3 regions of the Streptomyces sp. NPDC043746 genome follow, and region 1 is predicted to be linked to each of the others. Evidence: riboswitches for the same ligand, from Rfam matches in the RefSeq annotation. Region 1 holds a riboswitch; each other region holds the start of a gene.
The links. Region 1 has a riboswitch for cyclic di-AMP ahead of AC0682_RS17650 (M23 family metallopeptidase). Riboswitches for the same ligand answer to the same signal wherever they lie in the genome.
Positions count from the first base shown of each region.

Region 2: it holds a riboswitch for cyclic di-AMP, as region 1 does, so the genes downstream of both, AC0682_RS03565 (LysM peptidoglycan-binding domain-containing protein) here and AC0682_RS17650 (M23 family metallopeptidase) in region 1, are expected to answer to the same signal.
Region 3: it holds a riboswitch for cyclic di-AMP, as region 1 does, so the genes downstream of both, AC0682_RS09300 (transglycosylase SLT domain-containing protein) here and AC0682_RS17650 (M23 family metallopeptidase) in region 1, are expected to answer to the same signal.

Region 1 covers NZ_JBWKCM010000014.1:156,176-159,970, reverse strand. Annotated here, with positions in the region: gene AC0682_RS17655 (PrsW family intramembrane metalloprotease) at 1-760, shown strand, start outside; gene AC0682_RS17650 (M23 family metallopeptidase) at 818-1,867, opposite strand; cyclic di-AMP (ydaO/yuaA leader) riboswitch at 1,880-2,033, opposite strand; gene AC0682_RS17645 (PP2C family protein-serine/threonine phosphatase) at 2,243-3,472, opposite strand; gene AC0682_RS17640 (MerR family transcriptional regulator) at 3,619-3,795, opposite strand, start outside.
Region 2 covers NZ_JBWKCM010000002.1:331,415-335,209, forward strand. Annotated here, with positions in the region: gene AC0682_RS03560 (transglycosylase family protein) at 1-938, shown strand, start outside; cyclic di-AMP (ydaO/yuaA leader) riboswitch at 1,229-1,422, shown strand; gene AC0682_RS03565 (LysM peptidoglycan-binding domain-containing protein) at 1,428-2,144, shown strand; gene eno (phosphopyruvate hydratase) at 2,502-3,782, shown strand.
Region 3 covers NZ_JBWKCM010000006.1:132,079-135,873, forward strand. Annotated here, with positions in the region: gene AC0682_RS09295 (FAD-dependent oxidoreductase) at 1-1,327, opposite strand, end outside; cyclic di-AMP (ydaO/yuaA leader) riboswitch at 1,827-1,986, shown strand; gene AC0682_RS09300 (transglycosylase SLT domain-containing protein) at 1,990-2,808, shown strand; gene AC0682_RS09305 (UbiA family prenyltransferase) at 3,064-3,795, opposite strand, start outside.

The sequences.
Region 1 (3,795 bases):
CCTCGGCTTCGGCTTCGCGGTCATCACCGCCCGCCACCGCCGGGTCCGCCGGACCGCCCTCCCGCTGCTCGGCCTGCTCGCCGCGATGGGCCTGCACGCCCTGTGGAACGGTTCGGCGGTCTTCGGCGGGCTCGGCTTCTACGCGGTGTACGCGCTCGTGATGGTCCCGCTCTTCGGGCTGCTGACCTGGCTGGCCGTCTGGTGGCGCCGACGCGAACTGCGGACGCTCGCCGCCGAGCTGCCCGCGTACGCCGCGGCCGGCTGGCTGACCCCGGCCGAGCCCCTGGCGCTCTCCTCGATGCGGACCCGGGGCATGGCCCGCGACCTGGCCCGCCACTGGCACGGCCGACAGGACCGGTCCCGGGGCCGGTCAGCGGCCCGGGCGGTCGCCGAGTACGAGTCGTTCGCGACGACCCTGGCCGGGCTGCGCCGACGCGCCCGCCATGACGCGGTGGGCCCGGACTTCGCCTCCCGGGAGCGGGAGTTGCTGCACCACCTCTGGCAGCGCCGGGACATCGCGGCCCCGGCCCTCACCCACGCGGCCCGCATGACCGGCAGCGCCCCGCGCCCGTACCCGTACCGGCAGCCGACACCGTACGGCCAGGGCTACGGGTACGGCTACGCCCCCACCCGGCACCAGGGCTACGGCTACGGCACCCCCCGGGGCCACGGGGACGCCCACGGCCATGCGACCGGCCACGGCCCCTACGGCTACGGCCGAGCCCCCGGCCGGACCGGCAGTCCTGACGTCGGGGGGTGAGCGTCAGGGCTGCCGGGGCTTCGGGGGTGGTGCGACGACGAACGACGCACCGGGGTCTCAGACCGTGAGGCCCTTGCTGTTCAGCCAGGCGATCGGGTCCATGGCCGAGCCGCCGGGGGTGCGGACCTCCAGGTGGAGGTGGACGCCGGTCACGTTGCCGGTGGCGCCCATGCGGCCGATGGTGTCGCCGGTGCTGACCTTCTGGCCGACCGAGACGTCGATCGAGGACTGGTGGGCGTACCAGATCTCGGTGCCGTCCTCCAGCTGCAGGACCGTGCGGTAGCCGTACGAACCGGACCAGCCCGCCGACGTGATCGTGCCGCTGTGCACGGCCTTGAGCGGCGAACCGGCCGCCCCGGCGAAGTCCGTGCCGGTGTGCTGGCCGGAGGACCACATGGCGCCGGACTGGCCGTAGGTCGAGGTGATCGTGTACCCGGAGGCGGGCAGGGTGTAGCTGGCGCGGAGCTTGGCGAGACGCTCCTCCTCGGCCTTCTTGGCCGCCGCTTCCTCCGCCGCCTTCTTCTCGGCGGCGGCCTTGGCCCTGGCCTTGGCCTCCGCCTCGTCCTGCTGCTTCTTCGCTTCGGCGGCGGCCTTCTCGGCCGCGGCCCGCTCCTCGGCGGCCTTGGCCTCGGCGTCGGCGGCGGCCTGCTGCTGCTCGGCCTGCTGGAGGATCCGGGCGCGCAGGGCCTCGCCCGCGCCGGTGGTGCCCTCCTCGGCCTCGGCGGTCGTGATGCCGGCCGTGGTGAGCGGGGCGGCGGTGACCGGTGCGGCCTCGGCCTCGGCCTCGTCGGACATGAAGGCCCCGACGCCGGGAAGGGACTTGGCGTCGGGGAGGTTGTCCGCGATGGAATCGGGAAGGGAGATGGAGACGGGCGGCTTGCTCTGGGCGGTGGCCATACCACCCGCGCCGACTGCCGCTATGACGCCGACCCCGAGGACGGTGGAGCTACGGGCGAGCCCTCGCTGCTTGGCCACGCGGTGCTTGCCGCGCACGGGACGGACGGACTCCGCGGTGGGGTTCCACTCCTCCCACGTCCGCTCCGGGCCGCCGAAGGCGTCGGCGCTCAGGGATGACGGGGCCTCAGGGGCAGGCTGGTTGGACGCCACGTGGGCGCACTCCTTTCCTTCCTTCTCGCCTACCGGGTTAGCTGACGGGTTCGGAGCAGGAAGGTCTCCTACGGGCCCCTCTGCCTCGCGGTGGAGGCACAGGCGTCCGATTCACCCCATGGAGGTGGTTCCCCGGTTCCCTCGCGGGATTCGGCGCTCGCGCACGGCGCCGTCCTGACGACGGCTGGGACGACCGCGCTGCGTTATCGAACGTTAATAGACAGGTGGGCCCGATTCCAAGCTGTTCCTGTTGATCATTAACGGACACGGCAGGGATTTACCCACAACAACCACCCCCAAGCGGACAACATGACGCCCCCTCACTCACACCCCATTTTCTGATGGTGTGTCAAACGTTATGCGGAGCGGCGCCCTTCAGTTACGCACCGTGTCATCGCCCCGGCCGACGATCTTCACCGTCGTCCGCCGCGGCGGCTGCCCCTCCGCAGGCCGGCTCACCGCGAGCAGCGCCATGTCGTCCGTCGAACGGCCGCCGGTGTGCAGCCGTACGTCGTCGGTGAGCGCCGACAGCAGTTCCTCGGGGCCGGGGAAGATCCGGCCGCGCAGCCGGGCCGCCGGATCATAGAAGACGCCGTCCGCGTCCCGCGCCTCGGAAAGGCCGTCCGTGAAGGCGAGCAGGGTCGACCCGGGGGGCATCTCCCACTCGTCGGACCGGTCGGGCCACACCCCGAGGTTCATCCCCAGCGGCATCGCGGGCACGCTCGGCGCGAGGACCCCCAGGGCTCCGTCCGCGTACAGCAGGATCGGCTCGGGGTGGCCGCGGTTGACCAGCCGCAGCGAGGCCGAACCGGGCGGGATCTCGGCCAGTACGGCGGTGATGAACCCCTCCATGGCGTCCAGCCCGTACCGCCGCGTCCCCTCCCGCGCGAGCGCCCGCTCCAGCCGCTGGGCCACGCCCTCCAGGGAACGCTCCTGCTCGGCGGCCTCCCGGAACGCTCCGATGATCACCGCCACCGCCTCCACGGCGTCCAGCCCCTTGCCGCGCACGTCCCCGACGACCAGGCGCACGCCGTACGGGGTGTCCGCCACCGCGAACAGGTCCCCCCCGACGAACTCGTCCGCCTGCGCCGCCTCGTACCGGGCCGCCACCTGGAGCCCGCCGATCCGTTCCGCCGGGGTCGGCAGCACGGCCCGCATGGCGGTCTCCGCGATGACCCGCGCCGAGGCCAGCTGCTCGTTGCTCCGGCGCACGACCCCGTTGATGACGAGGGCCAGCGCGGCGGCGGTGGTGACCGTGATCATCTCGATGACCGGGACGACCTGGGTGGAGGTCCCGTCGGAGAGCCGCATAGCGATGACGGAGAGGACCGCGGCCACTCCCGTACGGATGGTGCTGGCGAGCGAGAAGAAGGGCGCGGCGATCAGCGGCGCGGCCACGAACAGGGGTACGGCGGTGAAGTTGGGCGGGGCCAGCGAGTCGAAGAGGAGCCCGCCGCCGATCAGCAGCACCGGCAGCAGCCGGACGAACCGCCGGGTCCCGGCGTTCTGGGCCACCACCGGCTTCCCCCGCCCCGTGGAGCCGGGCGCGGCACGCCCGGGGATGCCGAGACTTCCCCTCACGCGTCCGCGCCCCTTGTCCGCCATCCCCACCACCTGTGCACTCCTGCCCGGTCCGGCCACGGCTGCGGACGGTACCGCGCCCCGTCCAGGCTTCCCGGAGCCGCGCCGTGCGGCGACTCGTCATCGGCCGAATAGGGGGAGCGGGGCCTTGCGCGGTGAGCCCTCCGTGGTCAGTCGGAGAGCCGGTTCTCCGCGTAGATCGTCAGCGCATCCCGTACGAAGGCGGCGGTGCCGTCCCCGTAGCGATCGTAGTTCTTCCCGAAGCGGGGGTCGGCGGCGTACATCTCACCGAGCCCGATGACGTACGAGCGACGGAGCCCGGGGCCCGTCCCCCCGGAGGAGGCCAG
Region 2 (3,795 bases), on a different contig from region 1:
GGGACCGGGTCGCGGAGTGCGAGAGCGGCGGCATGTGGAGTGCCGACCTCGGCAACGGCTACTACGGGGGGCTCCAGTTCTCACAGGAGACCTGGTCGTCGTACGGCGGCACCGCCTACGCGGCGCGGGCCGACCTCGCCAGCCGTTCGCAGCAGATAGCCGTCGCGGAGAAGGTCCTGGCCGACAAGGGCCCGCAGGCGTGGCCGAGCTGCGCGGTGATCTCGGGCCTCGCGGTGGACGGCAGCCTGCCCGGCGTCGACCCCGGTACGGCTCCCTCCGCCGACCCCACCCAGAGCCCGACGACCACGCCGACGGGCGAAGCGGACGAAAAGGGTGAAGCGGAAGAGTCCGGTGACAGGGGCTCAACTGGTGCGACTGGTAAGCCCGGCAGCACCGGTAAGGATCAGGAGAGCGGCAAGGCGGGGGGTGGCAGTGCGGCGCCCGGCCCCTCGGCCGGGTCCTCCGCCCCGCCCGCCACCGGCGGGACGGGGAAGACCGGGGAGGCGGCCGGGAAGGCCGGTACTCCCGGCGGCTCCGACGCCTCCCGGTCCTCCACTCCCGACCGCTCCAGCGGCGGCAAGCACCGGGGCGCCCCGGCCCCCGAGGAGACCGGCACGGTGGGTGGGGGCGGCCCGCGTGAGTCCGGCCGGCACGCCTCGCGGGGCGAGGGCGAGGCGCGGGACGGCGGCGCGGTCACCCGGGGCGGGTACACCGTGCAGCCCGGCGACAGCCTCTGGGCGATCGCCGACGCGCAGGGGATCCCCCAGGGCTGGACCGGTCTGTACGAGGCCAACAGGGATGTTCTGGGCTCCGACCCGGACCTGATCCTGCCTGGCCAGAACCTCGATCTCGATCTGGGGCGGGGTGCGGGGGACGAGGTCGGCGAGTCCGGCGACAAGGCCGCCGGGCAGGGTGCCGACGCGCCTGCCGCCAACTGATCGAACGCGGCAAAACACCTCAAAAACGAGGGCAGTTCAGAGGCCTATGTCCACTTATGCGTAAGTGAGACATGGGTCTCTTTGCTTCAACGGGCGCCCGGCGGTCGCCTGCTCGACGAAGATCCCCTCCGACCTGCGGAAACGCCCCGTCAGGACAAGGCGATAAGCGCTGATTGAGGCGCTATGTCCGTCTTTGAATGTCGGGGCTGCCTCTGCTTACGGTCTAAGCCGCTCGCACCGCGGGCCCCGTCGACCGTCACGCCGAATCCTGCCGTCGGTCGGAGGGAACAGACGCGTAAGCGCCGTAGGCAGGAGCGGGGGACCCAGGTAGGCCGCCGGGTCCGCACGGCCTCGTCGACGTCCACGACGGAGACGGGAACGTACGGGACCGGCTAGGGGTGAAGCCGCGCGCAAGGTCGCGCGGCCGGGCAACTCATCAGCCCGAACCCGACAGCTCACCTCGTAGGCGTCGGTGAGGAGATTCGTTCCATGCTGCTGAACAGCAAGGGCAAGCACCGCCGCCCGTCCAAGGCCACCCGTCTCGCCACCCTGGCCGGTGTCACCGGTGCCGCCGTGGCCGTCCCGCTGATGGGTGCCACCAACGCCTCCGCCGCCTCCGTCGCCACCTGGGACGCCGTCGCCCAGTGCGAGTCCGGTGGCAACTGGTCCATCAACACCGGCAACGGCTACTACGGCGGGCTGCAGTTCTCGCAGTCCAGCTGGGCCGCCGCCGGCGGTACGCAGTACGCCCCGCGCGCCGACCTGGCCACCAAGGGCCAGCAGATCGCCACCGCCGAGCGCCTCCTCGCCATGCAGGGCCCGGGCGCCTGGGCCTGTGCCGGTGCCGGTGGCCTCACCAACGACGGCGTGGACCCGGGCGTGAGCACCGGCTCCGGCCAGTCCGCCGCCAAGCCCCAGAAGAAGGCGCAGCCCGAGCGCAAGGCCGAGCAGCCCACCACGCGCAGCGAGCAGCGCACCGCCCCGGCCGCCCCCAAGGCCGAGTCCAAGAAGACCGTCACCACCCCGACCGGCAAGAAGGTCAAGAAGGGCGACGGCGAGTACAAGGTCGTGGCCGGTGACACCCTGAGCAAGATCGCTCAGAAGGAGGGCGTCAAGGGCGGCTGGAGCAAGCTCTTCAAGCTCAACGACGACATCGTCCAGGACGCGGACCTGATCTACCCGGGTCAGCAGCTGCACCTGAAGTAGCAGTCGCGTCTCCTCCCCTGGGGGAGGGGGTCCGGCGGCACCCTCCCTCGCACGGCTCCCCGGCCCGGCGCGCTACTCCCCCCGTGCGCGCCGGGCCGGGGCATGTCCGCGTAAGGGGGCCTCTGTCCGAGGCGCCCGCCCCGGTCCCTGAGGGGGATTCGTTCACCTCTTGTCGGCAGCCCTTGTTACCGGCCAGTAGATTTCTGGAGTTTTGTCCCGTCATGCGGGTCCTTGGGTCCTTTTTCGTCCCAGGAGGCGGGCGGTCGGCCGACTGACGCGGCCGGGCCGGTTAGGCTCGTGTCGCAAGGCCACAGTGACCCTGCACAACCAGTGTCATATCCCAGAAGGAGATGCCTCGTGCCGTCCATCGACGTCGTCGTAGCCAGGGAAATCCTCGACTCCCGGGGCAACCCCACCGTCGAGGTCGAGGTCGGCCTCGACGACGGCAGCACCGGCCGTGCTGCTGTTCCGTCCGGCGCCTCCACCGGTGCCTTCGAGGCCATCGAGCTTCGCGACGGTGACCCCAACCGCTACCTGGGCAAGGGCGTCGAGAAGGCCGTCCTCGCCGTCATCGAGCAGATCGGCCCGGAGCTGGTCGGCTACGACGCCACCGAGCAGCGCCTCATCGACCAGGCGATGTTCGACCTGGACGCCACCGAGAACAAGGCCTCGCTCGGCGCGAACGCCATCCTCGGTGTCTCGCTCGCCGTCGCCCACGCCGCCTCCGAGGCGTCCGACCTGCCGCTCTTCCGCTACCTCGGCGGGCCGAACGCGCACCTGCTGCCCGTTCCGATGATGAACATCCTGAACGGCGGCTCGCACGCCGACTCCAACGTGGACATCCAGGAGTTCATGATCGCGCCGATCGGCGCGGAGTCCTTCTCCGAGGCCCTGCGCTGGGGCGCGGAGGTCTACCACACGCTGAAGAAGGTCCTCAAGACCAAGGGCCTGTCCACCGGACTCGGTGACGAGGGCGGCTTCGCCCCGAACCTGGAGTCCAACCGCGCCGCCCTGGACCTCATCGTCGAGGCCATCAAGGAGGCCGGTTACGTCCCGGGCCGCGACATCGCGCTCGCGCTCGACGTCGCCGCGTCCGAGTTCTACAAGGACGGCGTCTACGAGTTCGAGGGCAAGTCCCGCTCGGCCGCCGAGATGACCGAGTACTACGAGGAGCTGGTCTCCGCGTACCCGCTGGTCTCCATCGAGGACCCGCTGTACGAGGACGACTGGGCCGGCTGGAAGGTCATCACCGACCGTATCGGCGCCAAGGTGCAGATCGTCGGCGACGACCTCTTCGTCACCAACCCGGAGCGGCTGGCCCGTGGCATCGAGGAGGGCTCCGCCAACGCCCTGCTCGTCAAGGTCAACCAGATCGGTTCGCTGACCGAGACCCTGGACGCCGTCGAGCTGGCCCAGCGCAACGGCTTCAAGTGCATGATGTCGCACCGCTCCGGCGAGACCGAGGACGTCACCATCGCCGACCTCGCCGTCGCCGTGAACTGCGGCCAGATCAAGACCGGCGCCCCGGCCCGCTCGGACCGCGTCGCCAAGTACAACCAGCTGCTGCGCATCGAGGAGATCCTCGACGACGCCGCCGTGTACGCGGGCCGCTCCGCCTTCCCGCGCTTCAAGGGCTGACCCGTAGCCGCGA
Region 3 (3,795 bases), on a different contig from region 1:
CCACGACCTTGATCCGCTCACGGCCCTGGGCCGCGCCGAGCGCCTGCTCGTGGGCGTCCAGCTTGTGCCAGCCCTCCCACGTCGTGTAGCGGACGTTCCGGCTCTCCAGGAAGGCCTCGACGGCCTCCGGGGCGGGCGTCGCCGGCTCGGCCAGCCGGCCGGCGGCGCGGTCCTCCAGGAGGCAGGCGACGGTCTCGTTGGCGTCGCCCTTGGTGTGGCCGATCAGACCGATCGGGCCGCGCTTGATCCAGCCCGTGACGTAGACCGAGGCCATGTGCTCGCCACCGGAGACGACCCGGCCCGCCTCGTGCGGGACCGTGCCGGAGGCCACGTCGAAGGGGAGCTTCGGCAGCTCCTCCGAGTAGTAGCCGACGGCCCGGTAGACGCTCTGGATGTCCCAGTCGGTGAACGCGCCGGTGCCCCGGACGTTGCCGGTCCCGTCCAGCTCGGTCCGCTCGGTGCGCAGCGCGGTGACCTTGCCGTCCTCGCCGAGGATCTCGACCGGGGACTCGAAGAAGTGCAGGAAGAGCTTGTGCGGGCGGTCGCCGACATCGCGGATCGCCCAGTTCTCCAGCGTCTGCGCGACCATGTTGGCCTGCTTGTTCTCCCGACGGGTGGCGATGGAGCCCTCGTCGTAGTCGATGTCCTCGGGGTTGACGATGACCTCGATGTTGGGGGAGTGGTCCAGCTCCCGCAGTTCCATCGGGCTGAACTTGGCCTGCGCCGGGCCACGCCGCCCGAAGACGTGCACCTCCAGCGCCTTGTTCGCCTTGAGGCCCTGGTACACGTTGTCCGGGATCTCGGTCGGCAGCAGCTCGTCAGCCGTCTTGGCCAGGACACGGGCCACGTCCAGCGCCACGTTGCCGACGCCGAGGACGGCGACCTTCTCGGCGGTCAGCGGCCAGGTGCGCGGGACCTCGGGGTGGCCGTCGTACCAGGAGACGAACTCGGCCGCGCCGTGGGAGCCGTCCAGCTCGATGCCGGGGATGTCGAGGGCCCGGTCGGCCTCGGCGCCGGTGGAGAAGATCACCGCGTCGTAGAACGAGCGCAGGTCGTCCAGGTCGATGTCGTCGGGGTAGCTGACATTGCCGAAGAGACGGATCTGCGGCTTGTCCAGCACCTGGTGCAGCGCCTTGACGATGCCCTTGATCCGGGGGTGGTCGGGGGCCACGCCGTAACGGATCAGACCGAAGGGAGCGGGCATGCGCTCGAACAGGTCGATCGAGACCCCCGGGTCCTGGCAGACCTCGGATTTGAGCAGCGCGTCCGCAGCGTAGATACCGGCGGGGCCGGCTCCGACAATGGCGACGCGGACGGGGCGTGTCATGGCGTGTTGATCCTTAAGGCGGGCGAACGCGGGCAGGTCAGGCAGGTCGGGCAGGTTACAGAGTACGCGGCAAGTAAGGGTGGGCTTACTAGTGTCCACCCCACACGGTAAGCCAAGGCCGGGTGCGGCTTCCGACCCGCCCTACGGAGCCGCCCGATAAGTCCGTTTTCGTGAAGCGGTTTGGGCGATTTTACCCTTTTATTACTCCTTTCCGTAAAGGGGCCTATTGGGGTTCTTGGGTAATTTTGACTGTAGCCATTTCGGCCGCCCTCGCGTGAAGTGGCGAGCGTCACGCCCGGGAGTGCGGACGCGGAAGCGGAGGGTTCGGTTCCCTTCTGCGCGAAGAAAGTTGACACCGCGACGGAGTCGGCCCCGGCCCGGAATTCCGTTGTTCGATCTTGCGGAAAAAGAAGATCCAGAATTCAGGGCTTGTTCCCCCCGATGTTTTTCGCCTACGGTCACGGCAATCCGGATGGAACGCCGAATCCTGCCGCCGTCCGGGAATCCGCAACCCACTCACGTACGGCAGGAGCGGGGGACCCAGGTAAGTCGCCGATCCGGAACACGGAGCGGCTAGGGGTGAAGTCGCATGTCCATGCGGCCAGACATCTCCCGTCTGAACCCGACAGCTCACCCCGTAGGCGCCGGAGAGGAAATTCCCCATGCCCGCACAGGGTAAGCACCGCCGTCCCAAGTCCGTCTCGCTGGGCCGTGGCATCGCCGCCGTGACCACGGGTGGAGCCGTTCTGGCCCTGCCGGTCCTCGGTGCCACCACCGCCTTGGCCGCCCCCGTGCCCGCCGTCGCCGAAAAGCCCGTGGCTGCCGTCTCCGTGACCGCCCAGGTGAATTCCGTGACGAAGGCCGCGCCCGTCAAGCACTCCGTGGTGTCCGGCGAAACGCTTTCCAAGATCGCCCGCGACTATTCCGTCAGTGGCGGCTGGAAAAAGCTCTACGAAGGCAACCGGAAGGTCATCGGGGAGAACCCGAACCTTATTCACCCGGGTGTCACGCTGACCGTCGGTGCCAAGGCTGCCGCCTCGTCAGACGCCAAGGCCGGCAAGGCCGGCAAGTCGACCCCGACCGCCGACCGTGCCGCCTCGGCCGAGCGAGCCGACCGCTCCGCGCGCGCCGCCGCCGCCAAGGCCGCCCCGGTCGCGTACACCAACGACCTCGACGGCTGGATCAAGGAGTCGCTGGCCGTCATGGCCCGGCACGGCATCCCCGGCACCTACGAGGGCATCCACCGCAACATCATCCGCGAGTCCTCGGGCAACCCCAACGCCATCAACAACTGGGACTCCAACGCGGCCAAGGGCACACCGTCCAAGGGGCTGCTCCAGGTCATCGACCCGACCTTCCGGGCCTACCACGTGCCCGGCACCTCGACCGACAGCTACGACCCGGTCGCCAACATCACCGCCGCCTGCAACTACGCCGCGGCTCGCTACGGCTCGATCGACAACGTCTTCGGCGCCTACTGATCCCCACGCGTACACGGCGTACGACAACCCGAGGGGCCCTGGACCGCACGGTCCAGGGCCCCTCGGGCGCCCCGCGAAGCCGCCCCCGAGTTCTTCGTGGCTCACCACGCGATCGACAGTGGAACCTGTTTCATTCTGCTGAGACGAGATACGCCACGCGAGCGGTACGGGCCTGCGTGGTGAAGCCTCCGAGGCGTCTCCCGTCGACGGCAGGCGGAACGGCGGCCCGTCAGAGACCGTGCGGGGGTGCGCGGTTCAGGCCGGCGCCGTGCCGCTCGCGAGCAGCAGTGCCAGATTCGCGGCCGCCACGGCCACCGCCCCCGCCAGCGCGGCCTTGCGCCACCACCGGCCGAGCACCAAACCCGCCAGGGCCACCACGCCCGCCAGGCTGAGGGCGGCCAGGGCTCCGGCGCCCGCCGGACCCGGCGGGCCGAGCGCCAGCACGGCCGTCGCCCCGAGCAGCGGCACCGGCAGCAGCAGCCGGGTACCCGTGGCGCCGAGCCGGTGAGGGAGACCCCGGATCCCGGCGGCCCGGTCCGCCTCGACGTCCGGCAGGGTGTCACCCAGGTGCGCCGCCACCCCGAGCAGTGCCCCCGCCGCCACTGCCCACCACCGGGGCCAGGGCGCACCCGGCGCGGCGAGCGCCACCAGCGAGGGGAGGGCGGCGAACCCCACCGCGTACGGGACCCAGGAGAGTGCCGTCGCCTTCAGTCGGAGGTTGTAGAGCCAGGCAGCGGCGACCGCGGCCAGGTGCACCGTACCGGCGAGGAGGCCGCAGGCCAGCGAGAGCGGTACGCACAGGACGCCCGCGACCGCCGCCGCACCCCACGCCACCCGGACGGGGACCGCGCCGTCGGCGACCGGCTTCCCCCGGCGCCCGGCGAGGGCATCGCGCCGCACGTCGTGGGCGTCGTTGCACCAGCCCACCGAGAGCTGCCCGGCGAGCACCGCGGCCCCCACCAGGGCGAGCCGTCCGGGGGAGAGTCC